DNA from 3 places in the Aliamphritea hakodatensis genome. Region 2 is predicted to be linked to each of the others. Evidence: predicted binding sites of a transcription regulator. Region 2 holds the regulator's gene; each other region holds the start of a gene.

Region 1 (8,283 bases), 1.2 Mb from region 2:
CCGTTCCTTGCGGACGTTTTTACGCTTTCTGGAACTGAAGGTACTCAGGAAATCATCAAAGTCATGGTAACCCTGATTGAACCAGTGATACTGGCTGCCCAGGCGGCGCTTAACCCCGTCACCCCTGAGGAGCGGCAGGCTGTCAGTGTCCAGAAACAGGCTGTGCCAGCCGGACAGCTTATGTTGCCGGCATACCTGTGTCAGTGCCTGAGCAGCCGCCTGGTGCAGCTCTGCCTGCTGTGGCGGGCTCAGGTCAGCCGACAGGCACAGGCGGGGGCCGGTGCTCGGTGTAAAAGGAATGGCGTTGAGCAGTTTTGGGTAATATTCCAGGCCGTAACGTTGGTAGGCGTCTGCCCAGGCCCAGTCGAACACGTATTCGCCATAGGAATGCTGTTTGACATACAGAGGCATCACGCCAACCGGTTCCGGATCGTTGATGACCAGATGAAAGGGTTGCCAGCCTGTTTTGATCGAGACGCTGCCACTGCTTTCCAGTGCATGCAGGAATCCGTAACGGATAAACGGATAATCCAGTCCGCAGTCTGGCCGGTGGACCAGGGCATCCCAGGTTTCCTCGCCGATATCAGCGATGGAGTTATGAAAACTGAATGTGGTCATAGCGCAGTGTTTGGTGGCTGGAGGAGTGTGCTTACTGTAAGTCAGTTGGTTGTGGTAAATCCAGCTTTCTGTCTGATGCTGACCGGTAAGTATGAGAAAAACTGCTTTACAGTCAACAAGTTCTGTCGGGAAGGCTGTTCAACTGCTAGAGTTAAGGTATTGCTACACAAAGGAGATATATGATGGATGAGCTAGAGCTGGAATTTGAACTGGATCCCCGTCTCGCCGCCGACTGCATTCATATTGGTGATTTCCCGCTATGCCGGCTGTTGCTGATGAATGATGCCAACTATCCCTGGTTTATTCTGGTACCACGCCGGGCCGGCGCGACAGAAATTTATCATTTGCCGGAAGAAGAGCAGCAACAGCTTATACATGAATCCTCTTTTCTGGCTGAGAACCTGCACGATATTTTTGCCGCCAGAAAAATGAATGTGGCGGCTATCGGTAATATGGTTGCGCAGTTACATGTGCACCATGTGGTGCGTTATGAAGATGATGCCGCCTGGCCTGCGCCTGTATGGGGCGCGGTACCGTCCCGGCAATATTCTGAAACAGAGCTGTATGAAGTACAGCATAAACTTGAAGTGATACTCAGAGGTGCGCTGGCGCTGAACCGGGCGGCCAGTTAACCGGCGGGATGTATCGGCAGGTATAAAAAAAGCGCTGAGTCTTCATGACTGAGCGCTTTTCTGTTGTCCGGGCTTTTCGGAACGGGCCCGTTTTCTGCAGGTCTAACGGCGACGGCGGCGCTGTGGATGCCGGCGTTGCTCTTCGACAGGAATACGGATTGCCTGCGGTTGGCTGCTGTGCCCTTTAAGATGGTCTCTGAGGCTATAGCCAATCACGAACAGACAAGCTAAAACGGCTAAAGACAATAATGTAATCATAGGCTTGCTCGCTGTTAATTGCGGTTATTGCTTAGTCAGTTCCTTACAGCTCGAATCCTTCGAGCTCATTTCCTTCTTCAAGCTCAGCGACTAATGCAGAAAACTCGGTAAAGCCTCCGATGTGCTCCTTTCCGTGGAAGATCTGAGGAACAGTTGTGACTGGTTTACCGATGGTTTTTTCCAGATCTTCTTTGCTGATACCTTCTTTATGGATATCAATGTAGCGATGATCTAAATCTTTGATTTCACAAAGTTGCTTGGCACGGACACAGAATCCGCATCCTTCACGACCAAAAATAGTCACACGTTGCATCTAAATAATCTCCTCATAAGAACGGGTGACATTGAAACAATTTATTAACCCGTATGCCAATAGTGAATGTTTATATTAAACATAGCTATTGGTTATTAGCTCTGTAACCCGGTGAAGTATGCCATAAACCGGGACTGAAGCCGCGCCAATATTGTCAGTATAGCAACCAGTTTGAGTAAAGGATGCTATGTAACCTTTAACCCCGCTGGGCGTTTGATTTTACCAAGAGTAAAAGTGCCTGTTTGACCGTGGCGCTGCTTGGTTTATTATGTCACGAGTTTGACATAATAAAATGTCGTCTCGGGAAAAGTTGAGTAGTCGCGTGGCAGTAGATATTCCTATTGAGCAATTGCAGAACATGCCTGTATTTGGTGGCCTGCGGGAAGACAGTATCCGGATGCTGATTGCCGGTTGTAAATGCGTTGAGCATGTGCCGGGAGAGGCTTTTTTCTCCGAAGGTGAGCGGGGCGATTCAGCCTTTATCGTGGTATCAGGCCATGCATCCCTGTATAAGCACGGCAGTGGAAATGGCAACCTGCATAAGATTCGCAGTTTTCAGGCGACAGAATGCTTCGGTGCTATGGCCCTGCTTGGGGTTTACCCACGCAGCGGTGTGGTCATCGCTGATGATCACTGCCATGCGATTGAAATCAAGGCCGATCAGTTGTTTTCGCTTTATCAGCAGGATGCCGAGCAGTACATGCTTATATTTATGAACATGGCCCGTGATCTGAGCAGACGTCTGCGTGACGGAGATTGCGAACTGGCCGGCTGTATTGATCAGTTAAGTACAGAAACCGCCGGATAACGGCGGTTTTTTGCATCTGAAGACTTTATCTGGATTTATCCTTACCACACGTCCGGACGTTTCTTGCGGCGCGGAATCAGCGGGATAATCAGACCCAGTACCAGACCGCCGAATGCAACCAGCCCGCCGTAGGTAAACCAGCGCATCAGGTTTGAATCATCCATGCTGTTTATGGAGCGGTTCAGGCTGGAAATTTCCAGCTCCAGTTTGGCAATGGTGTCAGCATATTCTTTATTTTGCTGCTGCAGACCCACAGTTTGTTGCTTCAGTGACTGAATAACCTCATTCTGCTGGGTGATCATGGCATTACTTTTACCCAGTTTTTCTTCCAGCTGGGGAAAGCGGACCGACATGCTTGAGCCTTCGCTGACGTTAGCGCCGGGCAACCAGCCGGTACGCCCTGAAGCGGTTTTGATTTTTACGTAACCGCTGTCTTTATTGCGGTCCAGTATGGTGATGCTGGTGCCGCTGCGGATCCGGCCGGTGATCCTGTACTGATCACTGGGGCCGCCGTGGTAATAGGTAAAAACATCATCACTTATATAGGCTGCCTGAGTGTTCAGGCTGAAAAGAGAAACCAGGGTAAAACAGGAAGCAATCAATAAACGCATGGTGGCACCGTAACTCGTATTCTGCTCTTGCTGCATAACAGGGCTGCAAGCTTGTATTGGTTTTATCGGGTGCCTGCTGACGGGAACGGTATTGTCCTTCGTTTCGCAGGGTGCAGACCCCCGGGTAAATAATTTTAATTTTGTCTCATCCCTGTACAGCTTAGCCTGTGACTTCGGTGCCCGGGAAAAGTTCGAACATTTGTTTATTATTTTCAGTTTTATTTCAGCTTTGTCGTGCAGGCATCCGGTGCTGACGGTTAAGCGGATTTACGGCATCGTCACAGAGGGTTGTTGTGTGCTAGAATCGCCCACCGTTTTTGTTCTCTGAGGAAGATAGAAGTGTTTATTATTCGCTGGATTCTTGGCCGTATTATTTTACTGGTGAATGCGCTTACTCCGCCGAAAAAAATGCAGCGCAGCCCTGAAGAACAGGCTGAGCTGGATAAGCAGACAGCCAGTTTATCCCTGTATCAGTACGAAGCATGTCCTTTTTGCGTTAAGGTTCGCCGTGCGATGCGCCGTTTTAACCTGAATGTGGAAGTGCGGGATGCCCGGCGTAACCAGGATTATAAAACTGAGCTGGAGCAGAATGGCGGCAAACTGAAAGTGCCTTGTCTGCGTATTGAAGAGCAGGATGGTGTGCGCTGGATGTATGAGTCCGGTGACATTATTCAGTATCTGGAACAGAACTACGTAAAATAAGCCGCTTTGCGGTGAGAAAAAAGCAGCCAGTGGCTGCTTTTTTTGTGTCTGTGGCTCACGGGGCTTGCCGTAACAGAATGCTTAACTGTATATTTAGCCAGTAAAGTATCCGGTTGAGCTATTTATGATTTTATACATTGCCGAAAAACCCAGTCTGGCACGGGCATTGGCTGACGTTCTGCCAAAACCGCACAGCAAAGATCAGGGATTCATCCGGCTGGGCAACGGCGATGTTGTCAGTTGGTGCCTCGGACATTTGCTGGAGCAGGCTGAACCGGATCACTATGACCCCCAGTATAAACAGTGGCGTTTTGAGCATTTACCCATTGTGCCTGAACAGTGGAAGCTGCAGCCGCGCAGCAAAACACGCAGCCAGCTGAGTGTTTTGCGCAAGCTGGTGAAGCAGGCTGATCAACTGGTTCACGTTGGCGACCCGGACCGGGAAGGGCAGTTGCTGGTGGATGAAGTCATCAACTACTTAGGTGTCAGTGCGGCAAAAAAAGCTGCCACGCAGCGCTGCCTGATCAGTGACTTGAATGCCAGTGCAGTGCGCCGGGCACTGCAGCAACTGCGTTCTAATCAGGAATTTGTACCCCTTTCAGTCTCGGCACTGGCCCGTTCCCGGGCGGACTGGCTGTACGGGATGAATATGACCCGGGCCTATACATTACGCGGACAGCAGGCCGGTTATAGCGGCGTACTGTCAGTCGGCCGGGTACAGACACCGGTTTTGGGGCTGGTGGTCCGGCGGGACCAGAGCATTGCAGACTTTGTATCGAAGCCATTCTATGAAGTAGCCGCCCATTTGCAGACGGAAAAACAGGAAGATTTTCAGGCCCGCTGGAAGCCCAGTGAAAACTGTGCCCCTTATCAGGATGAAGAAGGGCGGGTATTGTCCCGGCCGCTGGCGGAGAATGTCGCCTCCAGAATTACCGGCCAACCGGGCACCGTCACAAAGCTGGAACAGAAGCAGAAACAGCAGGCCGCGCCGCTACCCTTTAACCTCTCTTCACTGCAGATAGAAGCCGCAAAGCGCTTCGGCATGAATGCCAAGGCGGTACTGGATACCTGTCAGAGTTTGTATGAACGTCACAAGCTGATTACCTATCCCCGCTCTGACAGTCGGTATCTGCCCCGGGAGCATCACGGGCTGGCAAAAGATGTTATGCCTGTTGTACTGGCAAACTGCCCAAGTTTTGAGAAGGTGTCCGGAATGCTGGACCTGAGCCGGCGCAGCGCCGCCTGGAATGACAGCAAAGTAGACGCCCACCACGCGATTATTCCCACCAGTCGTAAAATGCCTGCGTCTCTGAGCGAAACTGAGAAGAAAATTTATACCCTGATCGCAACCTTCTATCTGTATCAGTTCATGCCTAAGTACAGTTACTTTGAGACCAAAGCTGAGGTAACGGTTGCCGGTGGTCTGTTTGTCTGTAATGCCCACCGTACGCTGGAGCTGGGCTGGAAGCATTTACTGAATAAAGATGCCAGCAAGGATCAGCAGTTGCCTGAACTGCAGCAGGGGCAGGTGGTTGACTGTCTGCGCGGTGAGGTGGAAGAAAAGCATACCCAGCCCCCCAAATATTTCACCGACGCCACTCTGCTGGCGGCGATGACCGGGATTGCCCGCTATGTTCAGGACCCGGATATCCGCAAGATACTGAAGGAAACTGACGGGCTGGGCACTGAAGCTACCCGTGCCGGAATTATTGAACTGCTGTTTACCCGGGGTTTTTTGTACCGGGAAGGTAAGGCGGTTCGGGCTTCAGAGGTAGGTAAGGCGCTTATCGGTTGCTTACCGGATTCGGCGACCACACCGGATATGACCGCCCGCTGGGAATCCACCCTTAATGATATCTGTCATAAGCAGAGCAGCTACGACGGGTTCATGCAACCCTTGATGAGACATTTAAAAACGCTGGTAGAAGGCTCTGCCGGGGTGCAGATTCCGGCTTCACTGAAAGCAGCCGCACCGGCCCGGAAAAAGAGCTACAAACGCCGCAAGACGACAGGTAAAGCGAAGGGGGCCGCAACTAAATCAGCGGCTAAAACGCCCCGCTCTTCAGCAGGTCGCCGACGTAAAGCCGCAACCGCCTGAGGCCAGTGCTGAGCGCAGGTGGCCCGGAATAGGGGGCCTGACCTGTCACCGGTCATATCGGGGGGATGACAGACCACCTAAGACGTGAAGGTAAGAGGTGAAGGCCAGGCAAAAAGAAAATAACTCAGCCGTCCAGATGTCCCAGTAATTTTTCAGCAACCAGTTCAGAACTTGCAGGGTTCTGGCCGGTAATGATCAGACCATCCTGTACGGCAAAGGCGTGCCAGTCTTCGGCTTTCTGATATTCCGCACCGGCAGCGAGTAATGCATCTTCCAGTAAAAACGGAACGATGTCGGTTAACTGTACAGCCGCTTCTTCACTGTTACTGAAGCCGGTGACCGCCCGGTCTTTAACCACTGCCGTACCGGTGGCATCTTTTGCATGCAGTAATACGGCGCTGGCATGGCAGACGGCGGAAACCGGCTTGTTGCTGCGGATCATGGCTTCAATCAGCGCAATTGAATGCTGATCTTCTGTCAGATCCCACAGCGGACCGTGACCACCGGGGAAAAATATCCCGTCGTAATCATCAGCTTTGATATCGCCGAGGGGCAGAGTGGCTGCCAGTAGTTGTTGAGCCGTTTCATCCTGAGCGAAGCGCCGGGTGGCATCAGTCTGGAAGTCCGGGAGTTCACTTTTAGGATCAACCGGCGGCTGACCACCGGTGGGTGATGCAAGGGTGATATTTACGCCGGCATCCGCAAACACATAGTAAGGTGCGGCGAACTCTTCTACCCAGAAGCCGGTTTTCTCGCCGGTATTGCCCAGTTCAGAGTGGGAAGTTAGCACCATAAGAATATTTAACTGTGACATAAACAGTGTCCTTCAAGTAAGAAACCAGAATATCTGCAGTATGAATTAATCAGCTTCATTACATAATGGTTATAAAATTGGTAACTTTGTTTTAATAATTAATACAAAGGCGGCTTTATGGATCTCTCTTTTGAACAGCTCAAGAGTATGGTGGTGTTTGCCCACGTAGCAGGCCGGGGCAGTTTCAGCGCGGCTGCCCGTCATATGGGGCTGTCCCGCGGTGTGGTGAGTTATCATATAAAAAAGCTTGAACGCCAGTTAGGCGTGCAATTACTCAACCGCTCAACCCGCTCATTATCTCTGACCGATGAGGGCCGCAGTTATTATGCCTACTGTAAAACCATCACTGAACAGGCCGCTTCAGCACAGCAGCAGATGGAAAACTTCAGACAGGTGCCGGAAGGCTTACTGAAGATTACTTGCCCGGTAAATATGGGGCTGCAGATTATTGTCCCGGCACTGAATGAGTTTAAGCAGCGCTACCCAAGGATTGAGCTTGATATCGTACTGGCGGATCAGGTGGTGAATATTCTGGAAGAAGGCATTGATCTGGCAATCAGGGGGGCACCGCTGGCGGATTCGTCTTTACAGGCAGTGCAGCTGGCGGTGCTGAAAACCCATATCTGCGGCTCGCCGGCTTATTTTCGTAAACATGGCAGGCCACAGTCACCGGAAGATCTCAGCCGCCATAACTGGGTGATGTACCAGCTGTCGCCAGGCAGCCTGGAACTGCGCAAAGGGGAGCGCTCTTTCAGCATCCGGCCGCAGGGGGATATTTCGACCAATAACGCAGCTGCCCGTACCGCGTTTGTTGAAGGCGGCCACGGGCTGGGGCGGATTCCCGCCTATGATGCCGCGCCGAAAATCCACGGTGGCACGCTGGAGTCAGTACTGGATGATTACCGGCTTAACGATATTGAAGTCTACGGAGTGTTTGCGCCGGGCGCTGCGAAAACCAAAAAACTCAGAGTACTGCTGGATTTTCTGAAGTTGCATTATGCCGCTCTGGAACATCAGCGGTTACTGAGTGTGTAATTTGCAGAGAAATCGTGCTTGTAGATATAAAAAGAATTGTTATAACATAACAAAATAATGCAGTCCGGTTACTGCGCTTGCCGACATCTGTGATGATCTGAGGCAGTAACCGATAGATTTTCTTTTTATATTTCAGGAGCCATTGCTTGAACGCCTCTCTGCCGGATACTGCCCGCCATCTGTTACCATCCCACAGCCACTCTCTGGACTGGGTGGGTATGGAAAATATCAGACTGCCCTTACAAATACTGACCTCTGATTCCGCGCAGGAAGCCATTCCTGTGACCGCGTCGGCTGATCTGGGAATCGATCTTCCCGGAGGGGAAGGTGCACGCAAAGGCATCCATATGTCCCGGCTATACCATGCCCTGATGGCGCTGACGGAAGCGCCACT
Region 2 (8,283 bases):
TCGGCTAGCTGCCCGGGCAACAGAGGCTCCGGACGGCGGGTATGTCCTTCGGTCAGCAAACAGGTCAGGTAGCCTATCAGCGGCTGATGGGTCACCAGTGCGATATTCTCTGTACCGGCACTCCCTGCCAGCTCACCCAGCCAGTCCACGACCTGCTGGGGTAATGCCTCCGGCACCAGCAGATCAGCTGAAACCAGCTCCGGGCGGCCCTGTATCACACTGAACCGCTCAGCTGTCTGACAGGTACGCAGATACGGGCTGTGATAGATACGGGACACCTTATGTTCGGCACTGAATACCCGCAACATCGTGTCCAGATCCTGCTTACCTTTTTCGGTCAGGGGCCGGAGCCGGTCCGAAGGCGCGTTATAACCCGCCTCACCGTGCCGTAACAGATAAATGTGCATTAGGGGATCCGGGGCAAAACAAATTCAACGTCACTGCTCTGCGTACTGAGCATCATACTCCTGGCAACCTCAGCGATCGGCGCACCGTTGAATACGACCTCATAGAGCCCCTGAACCAGAGGCATATACACCTCCAGCTCATCACTCTTTTCTTTAACGTAACGTAACGTATTAACGCCTTCAGCCACTTCTCCGAGCGCAGCCACTGCTTCAGCCAGCGTCTGCCCTTCCCCAAGCGCATAACCAACCCGGTAATTCCTGCTGAGGGATGAAGAACAGGTAACGATCAGGTCACCCACTCCGGCCAAGCCGAGAAATGTCATCGGGTTAGCCCCCATCTGTACGGCGAAACGGCTCATCTCTGCCAGACTGCGTGTCATCAGCATACTCTTGGTATTTTCACCCATCCCCATCGCAGCACTTAACCCGGAAGCTATGGCATAGATATTCTTCAGCGTGCCACCCAGCTCAACACCGTAAGTATCCGAACTGGCATACACTCGGAAGTGAGCACAGTGAAGGATTTCCTGCACATGCTGACGCAACGCATCGTTATCACTGGCGATAACCGTTGCAGTCAGGTGTTTCTGAACAACTTCTTTAGCAAGATTAGGACCGCTGAGAACGCCCACCGCCTGCCCGGGTAATTCTTCGGACAGAATCTGACTCATCAGGCTAAAATGGTCTGCTTCAATGCCTTTTGTCGTGCTGACCAGCTGATGATATGACTGTATAAAAGGCTTGGCCTGACGCACCACACTGCGGAATGACTGGCTTGGAATAGACACAAAAACCAGATCCGAATTCGCCAGAACCGCTTCGATATCAGAACTGGCATGGATACCTTCCGCAAGTGTATACCCGGGTAAATACCGCTGATTGGTGCGGCACTCATTAAGTTCTGCAACCCGCTCTTCACTGCGCATCCACTGGTGAACAGGTATTCCTTTGCTGGCAACCAGATCAGCAATGACGGTGCCGAAACTGCCGCCCCCCAATACCGCTACCGCCTTTTGATTTTGCATAAAAAACTCTACCTGTCCTGATCAGACGACGGGCCTGATGACTTATCCAGTGAATCCAGCAAACGGTTAATGCCGGCAAACAGCAACTTTACGACTCCGAAAGCAACCACCGCCAGTAGCAGAAAGAGAAGCAGCTGCAACACGTCTCCGGTACGCTGATAACCGAACCAGGCAATAACAACGAAAAAAAGACTGACCGCATAGCCCAGCCACTGACTGATCCGTGCGGTATTATGTTTATCTTCGGTCATTCGCGGCCTATAACGATTGCAATAAATGGGGATCCGGATAAATACACTCCATCTTCACCCCGGCTTCCGCTTCAATATCCGGAATCAGGAAGGCATCATCTTCACTGGCAAAGCTGATTGAAGTACCGGTAGAGCCTGCCCGGCCGGTACGGCCAATCCGGTGTACATAGTCGTCCGGATCTTCAGGTAATGCATAGTTAATAACATGGCTGACGCCATCAACATGTATCCCCCGGCCGGCAACATCAGTGGCGACCAGAATGTTTATCGTACCGCTACGGAAAGCCTCAAGGGTTTTCAGGCGTTTTTGCTGGGGTATCTCACCAGACAGCAGGGCTGCCGACAAACCGTCTTTCTGCAGGCGCTCAGCCAGCCGGCGGGTTTCGTCACGGCGGTTACCAAACACAATTACCCGCTCCAGCTGATTGGCCCGCATAAAGTTACGAAGAAGGGTATATTTCTCCTGACGGGAAACCAGATAGACCTGCTGAGTGACAGAATCTGTACTTCTTTTTTCCGGTTCAATTTCAATCACCTGCGCATCGACCGTCCACTGCTTGGCAAGGTTCATAATGTCGTCAGTAAAGGTCGCACTGTACAACAGCGTCTGCCTGTCGCCTTTGCGCGGCGTATGACGGATGATAGTGCGGACATCAGGAATAAAGCCCATGCTAAGCATCCGGTCGGCCTCATCCAGAACCATCACCTCAACATCCCCCAGATCCACATCAGAACTGCGCACAAAATCGATCAGACGGCCGGGAGTAGCAACCAGAATATCCACCGGACGGGCTGCCAGCTGTTTACGCTGTTTGTCGTAATCCATTCCGCCCACCAGCGAAACAACACTCAGATCACAGTATTTGGACAACTGTTCAGCATCCGAAGCGATCTGCAAGGTTAATTCACGGGTCGGTGCAATGATCAGCGCCCGCGGAACACCCCGGGCACGCTTATGCTCAAGCGGAAAGTCAATCAGGTCAGTAATAATACTGATCAGAAACGCGGCGGTTTTACCCGTGCCTGTCTGCGCCTTGCCGATCATATCGTTACCGGCCAGAGACTGGTTCAGCGTTGCCGCCTGAATGGCAGAACAGTACTTAAACTCAAGATCAGCAATGGCATGCATCACATCATCTGGCAAATTAAAGTCGTGAAAACGCTGTTTACCCTCCTCAGGCTCCACCTGAAACTGATCCACAGACCACGAAACCGGTGGCTTCGCCTTTGGCTGCCGCGGTTTGGATTTTACCTTTGGCTTTGACTTTGTTTTGGCTTCAGTCGACTTTTCCTGAGACGTAACGGCTGCAGCCTGCGGCTGTGCCTCTGCTGATTCCGGTGACTTATTCACCTTACGAAACAAATTTTTTATCAAGTTAGTACCTATGTATTCAAATACTTATATTATTCCGCCGGCTATGCTGCATACTCTTCACTTTCTCTTTTCCACTTAAGAAGCGCATACCTTACAAAGCCCGGAACTCATCGAAAGACGTTACCGTCAGGCATTAGCCAACGGTACGCCGAAAAGGCGGCAAGGCATCTAATAATTGCCGCCCATAGCGCCGGCTTACTACTCGCCGGTCCAGCAGAACGATTCTGCCGGTATCCTGTTCGGTCCGTAATAACCGGCCGGCGGCCTGCGTCAGGCGCACCGAAGCCATCGGAACAGACCACTCCATAAAGGCATTACCGCCTTTGTTTTCAATCCATTCTGCCATGGTCGCATCAACGGGGTCATCCGGCACACTGAACGGCAGCTTGGTGATGATAACCTCCGTCAGGTACTTCCCTGGCAGATCAACCCCCTCAGTGAAGGAGGCCAAACCAAAAATAATACTGCCCTCACCGTCATCAATACGGCTGCGATGACGCTTCAGTATTTCATTTTTACTGTAATCACCCTGTGACAGCACACTATTGTTGAGCTTTTCGTCCAGCGAGGCAAGCACTGTGCGCATTTGGCGCCAGGAAGTAAATAACACCAGCGTAGCCGCTTTACTGTCGAGCTCACTGTTCAGGAAGTCACACACCGCCTGGGTATGTGCGTCCGGATCACTGGCCTCGGCATTCATCGCCGGGATATAAAGCTCAGCCGCATTATAATGATCAAACGGGCTCAGCAAACTATGACTCGGGGTGTCAGGCGGCAGCCCCAGATCATCAAGCACCCGGTCAAATCGCCCCAGTGCTGTCAGGGTCGCGGATGTAACAACAGCAGCAAAACAGTTTTGCCACAAATGCTGTTGCAGCATATGCGCAGCAGACACCGGTGCACTGTGAAATTCAAAATCCTGACCGATACCCGACTCTACCAGATTGACCCAGCGGGCTGTGGGGCTTTCTTTCAGCTCATCAGCCCGGAAAAAACTTTTCGACAGACCGGTAATGGACTGAAAGCGCGACACCATAAGCCCAAGCCTCGGATACCACTGCTCAGCCAGTTGTTTATCAATGTCACCCACCTCACCGTCCAGCGCCTCACGGAAAAGGTCCAGTAACATTTCATGACGGGTTAACAGCCGGGCAGCCAGATGCTCAGAATCTTTGAACATCAGCCTTAACTCTTCAGGGACTTCACCACCGGCAAAGCGGTAACGGTCACGTATCCGGCCATTTTCAGCATTGACCATCAGCGGCTTCACCAGCTCATGGATCTGTTCAAGCAGAATTTTTAAATCTTCGCCAGGACGTAACGTTTGCTCAACATACTGAGACATCACACCCGGATGACCGAGCTGTTCCAGCATCTGAGCATGTTGCTTGGGAAGGGTATTGAGCCAGCGCGACGATGACTTGATCCGCAAACTGAACGCAAAATGATTACTGGCCTTGGGCGCCAGATGATGCCCCTCATCGAAAATATATATCGCTTCACCGGGATCAGGCAGGATAGCCCCGCCCCCCAGAGAGAGATCCGCCAGAACAATATCGTGATTAGCAATCACGCATTCAACCTGATCCAGATCCCGCCGTGCCTTAAAAAAGCTGCAGGCACTGAAGTTGGTACAGCGGCGGTTAGTACACTGTAAATGGTCACTGGTTAAGGGTCCCCAGCGGGCATCTTCGATCTCTTCGGTAAGATTATCCCGGTCACCGTCCCAGCGGCCCGACGCGTACTCATTAAGCAGGTGCTTGTAAAAAGTCTCCGTTTCCGGGTCCAGCCGCATCGCCTGTTCATCTTCATACAGTGCGATCTGACCGGTTGAAGCACTTGAATCCAGGTGTTGCTCAACCTTGTTAATACAAAGATAGCGGCCCCGCCCTTTTGCAAGGGTAAAACTCATCGACAATTCAGTATGTTCAAGTACTTCAGGCAAATCTTTGTGCAGTAACTGTTCCTGAAGGGCCACGGTGGCGGTAGACAGAATAATCTTCTTCTTTAAAGCCTTGGCAACCGGAATTGCCGCCAGCAAATAGCCGATCGTTTTGCCCGTCCCGGTTCCCGCCTCTACAACACAGACGTGATTTTCCCCCAGGCGCTGAGCTTTATCGTCAACAGGGATATTACCAATGACTTTAGCCACTTCTGCGATCATCCGCTTCTGACCGGCACGGGCTTTTAAGCCACGGCTGGCTAAAAACTTACTGTAAGCAGTCTGTATCTGTTTTTTAAGATCGTCGGTCAGCACGTCAATCAATCCGTCTGTATGAATGGCGGCCATTCTATCAATAACACTGGATATATAAACATAAAAAATGTTTACAAAAGCAAAATACTGTATATAGTTACAGGCACTGGATAAAAACACAGAGATCATCATGAAACTAACACAACGACAAACCGATGTTCTTGAATGTATAAAACATTACATTGCAACCACCGGCTATCCGCCAACCCGTGCAGACATTGCCCGGGAACTGGGGTTTAAATCTGCTAATGCTGCAGAAGAACACCTCAAGGCGCTGGCGCGTAAAGGCGCAATCGAAATGATACCTGGCACATCACGGGGTATCCGTATTCCCGACCTTGAACAGGAAGCTGCAGGCCTGCCTGTCGTCGGACAGGTCGCCGCAGGTAACCCGATACTGGCTCAGCAACACGTTGAAGACCGCTGCACCATTGCTGCAGACTTCTTTCACCCGCCAGCGGACTATCTCCTGCGGGTACGGGGCACCAGCATGAAGAATGTTGGCATTATGGACGGTGACCTGCTTGCCGTACATCAGTGCAAACAGGCAAAAAACGGAGAAATCGTTGTCGCCCGTATCGAAGATGACGTTACCGTTAAACGCTTCAGAAAAGATGGCAACTTAGTGTACCTGATTGCTGAAAACGAAGAATTTGACCCGATTGTGATCAACCTGGAAGAACAGGAATTGTCTATTGAAGGCCTTGGCGTAGGCGTGATTAGAAGAGGATAACGACATGATGCAGGCAGAACTGGTAACTCAACCCACTCAGAACGCGAATATTCCCCTGATTCGCCCTTCTGACAGCATGTTAACTGAACAGGTATCTCAGCCGATGCCCGCTCTTGCTGGCAAAATCACTGAAATTGTTATGCAAAACAATGATTTTGATCAGTTAACGATGTTACTGCCTTTGCTTGCTCAGTTAAGCCGCGACGATCGCTGGTTTGCCTGGATTGCACCGCCAAGCAGCCTGCCCAAAGCACTGCTTTCGGCTGCCGGCATTGATCTTAACAAGATCATGCTGTTACAACCCGACGCCAGCCACACAACTTATGATCTGGCATGCCAGGCCCTGAAAGCAGGCACCTGCCACGCGGTAATCACCTGGCCCGGAATGCTCAGCAATGAGCAACTAAACGGCCTGGAAAATGCAGCTGAACACGGCGCCAGCCACGGCATTGTGATCCGGGACCGCATAGCCTCATAAAACAGTTTTTATCCGCCATAAAAAAAGCGCCCTGTGGCGCTTTTTTTATGATCGTTAACTGCTCAGTGCAAAACCGGCGGTTTCTCATCTTCCGCACTTTTAAGCTCCTGTGCTTCAGCAGCCTTATTCTGTATTTCTGCAGCCATGTGAATGCCGGCACTCAGCATCACCTTCGCCACATCAAGATGCTGATCCTGCAGGCGCTTTTTCATATCATCCGAGAAGCTGACCCGCATCACAGGCACATCATCGGACTCCATTTCACGCAGTACAACTTCACCACTCTCAAGCTCAACAATTTCCAGAAACAACTCAGCCATCAATAAAACTCTATCTTAAAAAATGAATTACCATTCCTGAGATACAGCGCGTAAGCGCTGTATAACTGAAGACAATGCTTCCAGCCACAATGTGAGACTGGATTGCCGGTCATCATCAGTCAGCATCGTTAAACTGATCTCAGAATGATGCACTACACCGGTTTCATGACTGTCTCCACCCAAAGCAGAAAGCTGTACAAATGTCCGTTGCATCTGCGCCAGCCAGGAGGCGATTTCTGTTTCAAGCATCGCCAGCTCCTGCAGTTCCGGTGATACAAAGTCCGCAGAACATCCTTCAAGTAAGACAACAGCACTGCCTGTATCAGCTGATAACGGGACATTCTGGGCCTCTGCCAATTCACGCAGAAATGACCGGTAAGCCTGTATCAGATGAAATACAACAGACTCATACTGTGCCTGCCGCGCAGGCTCTGACTCACCGTCAGCCAGCGCGCTATATTGCTGCAACTGCAGTTTTGCAAAATACAGTCGCTGATTTGTCAGACTCAAACCACTCAGAGACATACAGGTACCTGCCAAAAAAAAGAAATACTACACATCAATGGCCACAGCAAAAGCCGTGGCCATCAACCCTAAGTGTAGACCCTTACTTCTTAGCTTTCGCTTTAGCCTTTGGCTTTGCCTTCGCGGCTTCAACTACCCAGCTATTACCCTGATAAAAAGCCCGCCAGCCCGTCGCCTTACCCTCTACTTCAGTCATCACATACTGCTCTTTGGTTTTCCGGCTGTAACGGACAATACTCGGGTTACCCTCATCATCCTGAACCGGTGCACTGAACAGGAAGCTGTACTTCGGATCAATTTCTTTCTGGTGCGGCAACAACTCACTGATCTTTGGCGCGCGGGTTTCCCGTTTCCGCGGGAACTGGCTGGCAGCCAGGAACAAACCGGACGCGCCGTCACGCAATACGTAGGTGTCCTCAACCTTGTCACAGGCCAGCTCAGGCATAGGTACCGGGTCCATCTTCGGCGGTGCAGCTTCACCACTCTTCAGCAGTTTACGGGTATTTTTACAGCCCTCAGCGGTACAGCCAAAGAACTTACCGAACCGACCGGTTTTCAGCTGCATTTCCGCGCCACATTTATCACAGTCGATAACCGGGCCGTCATAGCCTTTAATCTTGTAGCTGCCTTTTTCGACCTCAAAGCCACTGCAATCCGGGTTATTGCCGCAGATATGCAATTTACGCTGCTCATCAATCAGATAGCTGTCCATTGCCGTATCACAAATCTTGCAACGGTGTTTATTAATCAGAATGCGGGATTCTTCTTCATCATCACCGTCAACACTGACGACTTCATCGCCGTGAATCAGATTCATTGTCGACTTACAGCGCTCTTTTGGTGGCAGCGCATAGCCGGAACAGCCTAAAAAGACCCCGGTAGTACCTGTCCGGATCATCATTTCACGGCCGC
Region 3 (8,283 bases), 620 kb from region 2:
GCTCATGGCGAATAGCCGCCAGTTGGAACGGGTCAATCGTCAGCCCATACAGTTTATCCCGGTAAGGGCGGAGAATTTCCGGCAGATCTTCCTCACCCAGATCTTCTTCCGTCAGGGGGTAGTTTGCCGCCCGGATGCCGAATTGCAGCGCCATATACAGACAGGACGGGGTCTTACCGCAACGGGAAACACCGATCAGAATGATATCTGCCTGGTCGTATTGTCGGGTCCGGGCACCGTCATCATTATCCAGCGCAAAGTTCACGGATTCGATCCGGTCTTTATAGCGGTCCATCTCGTGAATACCGTGTGAAGTGCCGACGCTGTATGAAGAGTGGCAACCCAGTTCCAGCTCAAGAGGCTTGAGAAAAGCTGAAAAGACATCGATCTTGTAGGAAACGCTGCTGCTTATTTCCTTGCGGATGGTTTCATCAACTACCGTATCGAAAACGATGGCCTGCTGGCCGTCACGTTCGCTGGCTTCGTTTATGCGTTTTACGGCATCGTGAGCCTTATCGATGCTATCGATGTACGGCAGGGTAATCTTGTCGAAGTTAATGCCTTCAAACTGAGCCAGCAGGCTGTTGCCCAATGCTTCGGCGGTGATGCCGGTCCCGTCGGAAATAAAGAATGCTGTACGTTTCATGGGCTTATGTCTTTGAGTAAAACGGCATTATTGCCACTTTACAGATAATTGCAAAGCAATACCTGTGTATCCGCCGCCGCTGATATATCCGCCAAAAGTCGTACGTCACCTTTATGTTAATCAGGTGGCTACTCATTCCTGATAAAGGGTTATCACGGCATACGTTCAGTTCCGGACGGCTTGCAGAGGCATAAAACAGCCCGTGTCTGAATAGATATTTGTCCCTGCAGGGCCCGGTTTACCGGTACATCTCTTCTTTACTAACGGAGGCCTGTACCGATAAAAAGTATGCCTCAGAGGCTGTACGCCGCCGCGTTTCGCAATCTTAATATTGATCAGTTTCTGTGCAGACCCTGCGGTGGGGCAATACTTCCGCCAAAACAGGGGCTGATACCTCTCATAATCTGCCGCCAATTACAGTATTATGGCCGGGCCAGCGGGTGTTTTTCCGCACGCGGTTTACCCGACCGCCTGGATTATCAGCACACCGTGTTCATACCCCGGAACAAATGACAATAAGGAGAAAGACTTTGCACAACTACGTGATCTCGTTAGCCCAGGTGGGCATGAAGGATGTCGATAAAGTTGGTGGGAAGAATGCCTCCCTGGGGGAGATGATAAGTCAGCTGAGCGATGCCGGTATCAGGGTACCCGGCGGATTTGCCACAACTGCTGAAGCCTTTAATGAATTTCTCAGCTATCACCAGCTGGGGGACAAAATTTCTGCGGCACTGGCTGCCCTTGATGTTGAAGATGTCCGTGAACTGGCCAGAGTTGGCGCAGAGATACGCGGCTGGATCGAAGCCGAACCCCTGCAGCCTGAGCTGGAAAGCGCCATCAAAGCCGCTTACGAAGCACTGTGTGACGGGCAGGATATCAGTGTTGCTGTCCGTTCATCCGCAACGGCAGAAGATTTGCCGGATGCCTCTTTTGCCGGCCAGCAGGAAACCTTTCTGAACATCCGTGGTTATGAAGCCGTTGTTCAGTCCATCAAATCTGTATTTGCATCACTGTATAACGACCGGGCAATCGCCTACCGGGTACATCAGGGGTTCGAACATGACCTGGTATCCCTGTCTGCCGGTATTCAGCGCATGGTGCGCAGTGATATCGCCACCAGTGGTGTGATGTTCTCTCTGGATACTGAATCCGGTTTCCAGCATGTGGTATTTATTACTTCTGCTTACGGTTTAGGTGAAACCGTGGTGCAGGGCGCGGTCAACCCGGATGAATATTACGTCTATAAGCCAACCCTGCGTCAGGATGTGCCTGCCGTGCTGCGCCGCAACCTTGGCACCAAAGCCATCAAAATGGTGTATAACGAAGCGGCAGGCGAAGGCGAGAGCAGTGTTAAAACGGTTCCGGTTGATCAGGCCGAGCGGATGCGTTTCTCCCTCAGCGATGATGACATTCAGGAACTGGCAAAACTTGCCGTCACAATTGAACAGCATTACGGCTGCGCGATGGATATCGAGTGGGCCAAAGACGGTGCAGACGGTTTACTGTACGTTGTACAGGCCCGCCCTGAAACGGTTAAGAGCCGTGCCCAGGATGCGGTTATTGAGCGCTATCTGCTGAAAGAAACCGGTGAAGTGCTGGTAGAAGGCCGTTCAATCGGCCACCGGATCGGCAGTGGCCCGGTGCGGCTGGTTGAAGATATCACTGAGATGGATCGGGTTCAGCCCGGTGATGTGCTGGTCACCGATATGACCGATCCGGACTGGGAGCCGGTGATGAAACGTGCTTCCGCCATTATTACCAACCGGGGTGGCCGTACCTGTCATGCGGCAATCATTGCCCGTGAACTGGGGATCCCGGCAATTGTTGGTTGCGGCAATGCCACTGAAGTACTTAAAGAAGGTCAGCTGGTAACCGCCTCCTGTGCGGAAGGTGATACCGGTAAGGCCTATTCGGGTAAGCTGGACTTCGAACACCAGACCAACCGGGTGGATTCAATGCCGTCTCTGCCGTTCGATATTATGATGAACGTGGGCAACCCGGACCGGGCGTTTGATTTTCAGGCGTTACCGAATGCCGGTGTGGGCCTGGCACGGCTGGAGTTCATTATTAACCGGATGATCGGTATTCACCCCAAAGCACTGCTGAATTACGACCAGTTAAGTGAAGGGTTGCAGCAGGTTATTGACCGCCGTACTGCGGGTTACAAAGACCCGATCGACTTTTACGTATCCAAACTGGTTGAAGGGATTTCAAGCCTGGCGGCGGCCTTCTATCCGAAGAAAGTCATTATCCGGATGTCGGACTTCAAATCGAATGAATACAGCCATCTGATTGGCGGCGATGCTTACGAAGCCAGAGAAGAAAACCCGATGCTCGGCTTCCGGGGTGCCAGCCGCTATATCGCTGAAAGTTTCCGTGACTGTTTCGAGCTTGAATGCCGTGCGATGAAGTATGTGCGTGAAAAAATGAAGCTCAGCAACATCGAAATTATGATTCCGTTTGTCCGGACGCTGGGTGAAGCCAAGCAGGTTATCGACCTGCTGGCTGAAAACGGTTTGCGCCGCGGGGAGAATGGCCTGCGCATCATTATGATGTGTGAACTGCCGGCCAATGCCTTGCTGGCCGAGGAATTTCTGGAATACTTCGATGGTTTCTCTATTGGCTCCAATGATCTGACCCAACTGACACTGGGGCTGGACCGGGATTCCGGCGTCATTGCCCATCTGTTCGATGAACGTAACGAAGCGGTGCGCCAGTTACTGGCCATGGCGATACGCGCCTGTAAGAAGCACAACAAGTATGTGGGCATCTGCGGTCAGGGACCGTCAGATCACCCGGACCTGGCCCGCTGGCTGATGGAAGAAGGTATCGACTCGGTATCCCTTAATCCGGATACCGTGCTGGATACCTGGTTCTTCCTGGCTAATGGCGATACCTCAGAAGAGTAGACAGTCTGAGTCAATCGATAACAACGCCCGTTTCTGTAACGGGCGTTTTTGTTTCTGTGTTGTCATTGCTGTAGCTGCTCCTGCCAAGGCCTGTCTGCCCCGGAGCGAATCCAGCTGTTCTGAAAACCCGGGTCAATGATATGGGAATCAGTTATTACCCATCATGAGTGTGTTTCAGTAGCTGAAGCACGTTTTCTTACTTATACTGTATTTATATACAGTATAAGGTTTTTTCTATGCTTCGTTTTATTCCTATACCGGCACAGGCCGGCATCAGCGGTTTTGAGTCGCCGGCTGCTGAATACACACAATCGGCCCTGAATCTGGATGAGCTGTTAATTGATCACCCCTCTGCTACCTACCTGGGGTATGCCGAGGGGGAGTCGATGGTGGGGGAAGGCATCTTCTCCGGTGACCTGTTGGTGATTTCCCGGTTCGAGAAAGTCAAAGACCAGGACGTGGTGGTCGCCAATCTCAATGGCGTATTTGTCTGTAAGAAGATCGATAAGCGCCGGGCCATGCTGCTGTCGGCGGCGCCGGACCGGGCACCGTATCACATCCGCGAAGGAGATGACTTCCAGATCGAAGGGGTGGTGATCCGCTCCATCCGCTTACACCGGCCGCTGGTAAAGAGTATCTGATGTACGCGCTTTGTGATGCCAACAGCATGTATGCCAGCTGTGAAAAGATCTTCGACCCGAGTATCCGCAATAAGCCCGTGGTGGTGCTGACCAACAACGACGGCTGCATCTGTGCGGCCTGCCACATTGCTAAACGGTTAGGGGTGGGGAAGAAGTTCATCCCGTATTTTCAGGTCCGGGAAGATCTGGAACGGGCCGGGGCGGTGATCCGCTCCAGCAATTATGAACTCTATGCGGACATTAGCCAGCGGATGATGGATACCTGCTCCCGCTTTGCGCCCCGCTGCCACGTGTATTCCATTGATGAGATCTTTCATTTCTATGAAGGCTGGGTGCCACCGGAAGGCTGGTTTGAGCACGGCCGGGCGATTCGCCGGGCCGTGTGGACGGAAGTACGCTTGCCGATCGGCGTGGGCATCGGCCCGACCCCCACACTGGCGAAGGCCGCGAATCATGCTGCAAAACGGATAGAAGGCTACCGTGGTGTGGCCGTTATCGACAACGAAACTGCTCGACGGCACATTCTGCAGAATATGGCGTTAACCGATGTCTGGGGCATTGGCAGCCGGCTGGCCAAACGCCTGCAGGCGCTGAATATAGATTCCCCCTGGCAATTGGCGAACGCCAATCCTGGCTGGATACGCAAACACTTTTCGGTGCTGGTTGAGAGCACCGTATACGAGTTGCAGGGCGTGGTGAAACTCAGTTGGGACGATGTACGGGCCTCAAAGAAAGAGATCTACAGTACCCGTAGCTTCGGTCAGCGAATCCGTACGCCGGATGTGCTGGGTCAGGCGCTGGTGCAACACGCCAGTATCGCTGCTGCTAAACTGCGCCGGCAGCAGAGCCTCGCCGGCGTGGCGGTGATCTTTGCGACCAGTTCTCCGCACGATGCCCAGGGCTATTATCGGAAATACATTACCCACCGCTTTGCGGTACCGACACAGGACACCACTGTTATCGCCAATGCCTGCCGGCAAGCGGTGCAAGCTATCTATCGTCCCGGCGTACCGTTCTACCGCTGCGGCGTCGGCCTTATTGACCTGAGTGAGAAAGCCGCCTTCCAGCAAGACCTCTTTACCCCCTCTGCAGACAATCCCGGGCTGATGCAATGCCTGGACGCCATCAATGCCCGTTACGGCCGTAACACCGCTTACCTGGCGGGGCAGGGCATTCAGCAGAAGTTCGCCATGCGACGGGAGTTTCTGTCACCGCAATACACCACCCGGTTAAGCGATATACCGCGGATTCAGTGCTGAGGTGAAAAAAGAGGATGCGTTCAGAACAATGACTGTTGTGCGGCTGATGGCGATGGTGGCTCAGGATCAGCGGGCGATATGATGATTGTTTCATCAGGTGAGATTAGCAGGGGCTGCAGCTCGTCAGCCTTGGCATTCAGCCAGTAGTGGATGTGTTCAGGCTGAATCAGCAAGGGCATCCGGTGATGATATTCAGCACAGGTGGCGGTGGGGGCTATGGTCATAGTCATCAGCTGAGGTAAGTGCTCATCAGCACCCGGGTACCAGAAGCCTGCCATATACAATGCAGATTCATCTTTCTGGCGGAAGAAATACTTCTGTTTTCGGCTGCCGCCTTCATTGCGCCACTCAAACCACCCGGAACAGGGCACCACACAACGCCGGTGGGTGAACGCCTGCCGGAATGTACTCTTCCCGGTCACCGTCTCCGCTTTGGCATTGATCAGTAATTTGTTGGACCACTGCGGATGAATCCCCCAGGTAGCTGAAAGCTGCTGTAACTTCCCTTCCGATGAAATCAGGGTTTCGACCTGTTGTGTCGGACACAGGTCTTCATTGGTGTCTGCTTCAAAATCACAGTCCAGTTCTTCACTGACCTGTTTCGTAAGCTTCTTGCCTTTGACGGTAAATCGGCCGCACATAACTTGGTTCCGGGCTGAATGCTGATTGCCACAGTATAACGTGGCGGCGATTGATTCGTCAGGAAAGAAGAGATGAATAGCGGGGATGAATAAGCGGCTGGAGGGTGCCGGTAAGAGATGCAACCGCTGTTAGCGGCATGCATTTAAACCTGAGCACGGGCCAGCAGAAGCGCCGCTGTACAAGTATATTTATACCGTTATCTTTTGTAGTAAAAATATTCAAAGCCTGCAGTGCTGCCCTGTGATCAGCAGGGAGGGGCTTTATCTGGGTTACAGAAGAATTCCCCGCTATTCTTGTATTGTCAGGTGCCAGTAAACATAATGGCCTGCGAATTTTACGGCGGATATGTCTATGTTACTTAAATCTGTGATTTTTCTGGTGGCCGCATTGCTGATAACTATGTTCGTTAAGGGCTGGTGGTCACATAAGGGCAGTGCGCCGGGTCTTCACAACGGTCAGTTGGCGGAATGCCCTGATACACCAAACTGTATAAACAGTGAAAGTTACAGCCCTGAAACAAGGGCGGATGCGAAAGTTGATCCTGTGCCGTTACCGGATAAACCACTCTCTGAGTTGCAGCTTGATATTATTAACACGCTGGACCGGATGGGAGCCGGTAATCCGGAGTGGCAGGGCCATTATCTCGCAACCCGCTTTACCAGCCTGATTTTCCGTTTCGTCGATGACTTTGAATTACGGATTGATGAGTCAGAAGGGCTGTTACATATCCGCTCTGCTTCCCGGGTGGGTAAAAGTGACTTCTCCGTGAACCGTAAGCGTTATGATGCCTTCCGGGCACATCTGACAGAGGCGGGATGGTAATGTCAGCAAGACGATTTCTGAACGGTTATCCGGTCCACCTTCAGGAGCAGGCGGAATCGCTGTTGCAACAGAATAAGCTGGATGAATATCTGAGTAAGCGTTACCGGCCGGGGCATGAGATCCGACAGGCCAAAGCGCTGTACGGGTATGCCATGGATATCAAGCAGACCTGTCTGCGTCAGTCTCCGGCGCTGAGCAAGGTCATTTACGACGACAAAATTGATGTCATTCATAACGCGCTGGGCCTGCATACCCAGATCGCCCGGGTACAGGGCAATAAGCTTAAATCCAAGCGTGAAATCCGTGTCGCAAGCCTGTTCCGTGATGCGCCTGAGCCTTTCCTGAAGATGATTGTGGTACATGAACTGGCGCATCTGCGGGAGAAGGATCATAACAAGGCGTTCTATAAGCTTTGCTGTCACATGGAGCCGGATTACCACCAGTTAGAGCTTGATTTACGCCTGTATCTGACCCTGCTTGACCATCAGGGCCATGTTAACTGGTGACGTCCTGCGCAAATAATTTTGTCCCCCAGCGACCCTGAAGTCCTTAACAGGCAAAAGCTTGTCGCAGATCAACCGCTTTGTCGAAAACGGTCATTTCCCGTCATATACATGTCGTTAACTGCAATCATCTGAATCACGTAACTGCCTAGTATGGTGCGGGCATTTTTGCGGCCTGGCGCTTCGGTTAGGTCTGTCGTTCAAAATTGCCAATAATAACAACAAATTGGAGTCGTTTATGTACGATAACTCTAAAAGCTCGCAAGGCTCTGGTACGGAATATGATTCCGAGTATCAGATAGGGCAAAGTAACGTCCAGATGATGGGTATGGATGTCCATAATCCGGTGTTTGCGATCAGTGCTGTTGCTATCCTGCTTTTCATTGTGTTTGCCCTGATTTTCCCGGCTGATGCAAAAGAAATGCTGGTTGGCGCACGTACCTGGTCAATTCAGACGTTCGACTGGTTATTCATGATCGGTGGTAACGTTTTCGTCTTGTTCTGTTTAGCTTTGATTTTCCTGCCGGTCGGTAAGGTAAGGCTTGGTGGTAAATCAGCAAAAACTGATTTCAGCACCATTTCCTGGTTGTGCATGTTATTTGCTGCCGGCATGGGCATCGGTCTGATGTTCTGGAGTGTTGCTGAGCCTGTTGCGTATTACACCAACTGGTACGGCACGCCTCTGAATGCGGCGCCAAACACCCCTGAAGGCGCTTCTGCGGCGATGGGCGCGACCATGTTCCACTGGGGCATGCACCCATGGGCGATTTATGGCGTTGTTGCGCTGGCTCTGTGTTTCTTTACCTATAACAAAGGTCTGCCACTGACGATCCGTTCTGCGTTCTACCCACTGCTGGGTGA

Evidence for each region. The regulator LexA, encoded in region 2, represses DNA repair genes until DNA is damaged. The targets are predictions, from matches to a motif close to TACTGTNTANNTANACAGTA.
Region 1: the regulator LexA is predicted to act here: its motif matches at 4,026-4,045, upstream of PCI15_RS14445 (DNA topoisomerase III).
Region 3: the regulator LexA is predicted to act here: its motif matches at 3,759-3,778, upstream of PCI15_RS11580 (S24 family peptidase).

Annotation. Positions count from the first base shown of each region.
Region 1 is NZ_AP025281.1:3,134,596-3,142,878, reverse strand. Features, by position in the region: gene PCI15_RS14480 (GNAT family N-acetyltransferase) at 1-618, opposite strand, end outside; gene PCI15_RS14475 (HIT domain-containing protein) at 801-1,250, shown strand; gene PCI15_RS14470 (hypothetical protein) at 1,353-1,508, opposite strand; gene PCI15_RS14465 (GrxA family glutaredoxin) at 1,552-1,821, opposite strand; gene PCI15_RS14460 (Crp/Fnr family transcriptional regulator) at 2,144-2,629, shown strand; gene PCI15_RS14455 (TIGR04211 family SH3 domain-containing protein) at 2,671-3,240, opposite strand; gene PCI15_RS14450 (glutathione S-transferase N-terminal domain-containing protein) at 3,580-3,942, shown strand; gene PCI15_RS14445 (DNA topoisomerase III) at 4,067-6,040, shown strand; gene PCI15_RS14440 (type 1 glutamine amidotransferase domain-containing protein) at 6,165-6,854, opposite strand; gene PCI15_RS14435 (LysR family transcriptional regulator) at 6,972-7,889, shown strand; gene folE2 (GTP cyclohydrolase FolE2) at 8,036-8,283, shown strand, end outside.
Region 2 is NZ_AP025281.1:1,896,674-1,904,956, reverse strand. Features, by position in the region: gene PCI15_RS08680 (SixA phosphatase family protein) at 1-407, opposite strand, end outside; gene PCI15_RS08675 (NAD(P)H-dependent glycerol-3-phosphate dehydrogenase) at 407-1,432, opposite strand; gene PCI15_RS08670 (hypothetical protein) at 1,441-1,683, opposite strand; gene rhlB (ATP-dependent RNA helicase RhlB) at 1,691-2,884, opposite strand; gene dinG (ATP-dependent DNA helicase DinG) at 3,192-5,348, opposite strand; gene lexA (transcriptional repressor LexA) at 5,446-6,048, shown strand; gene PCI15_RS08650 (cell division inhibitor SulA) at 6,053-6,526, shown strand; gene PCI15_RS08645 (hypothetical protein) at 6,589-6,846, opposite strand; gene PCI15_RS08640 (DUF6586 family protein) at 6,874-7,371, opposite strand; gene topA (type I DNA topoisomerase) at 7,454-8,283, opposite strand, start outside.
Region 3 is NZ_AP025281.1:2,518,356-2,526,638, forward strand. Features, by position in the region: gene ppsR (posphoenolpyruvate synthetase regulatory kinase/phosphorylase PpsR) at 1-646, opposite strand, end outside; gene ppsA (phosphoenolpyruvate synthase) at 1,156-3,555, shown strand; gene PCI15_RS11580 (S24 family peptidase) at 3,792-4,196, shown strand; gene PCI15_RS11585 (Y-family DNA polymerase) at 4,196-5,455, shown strand; gene PCI15_RS11590 (SOS response-associated peptidase) at 5,476-6,096, opposite strand; gene PCI15_RS11595 (DUF1499 domain-containing protein) at 6,449-6,919, shown strand; gene PCI15_RS11600 (M48 metallopeptidase family protein) at 6,919-7,425, shown strand; gene PCI15_RS11605 (BCCT family transporter) at 7,661-8,283, shown strand, end outside.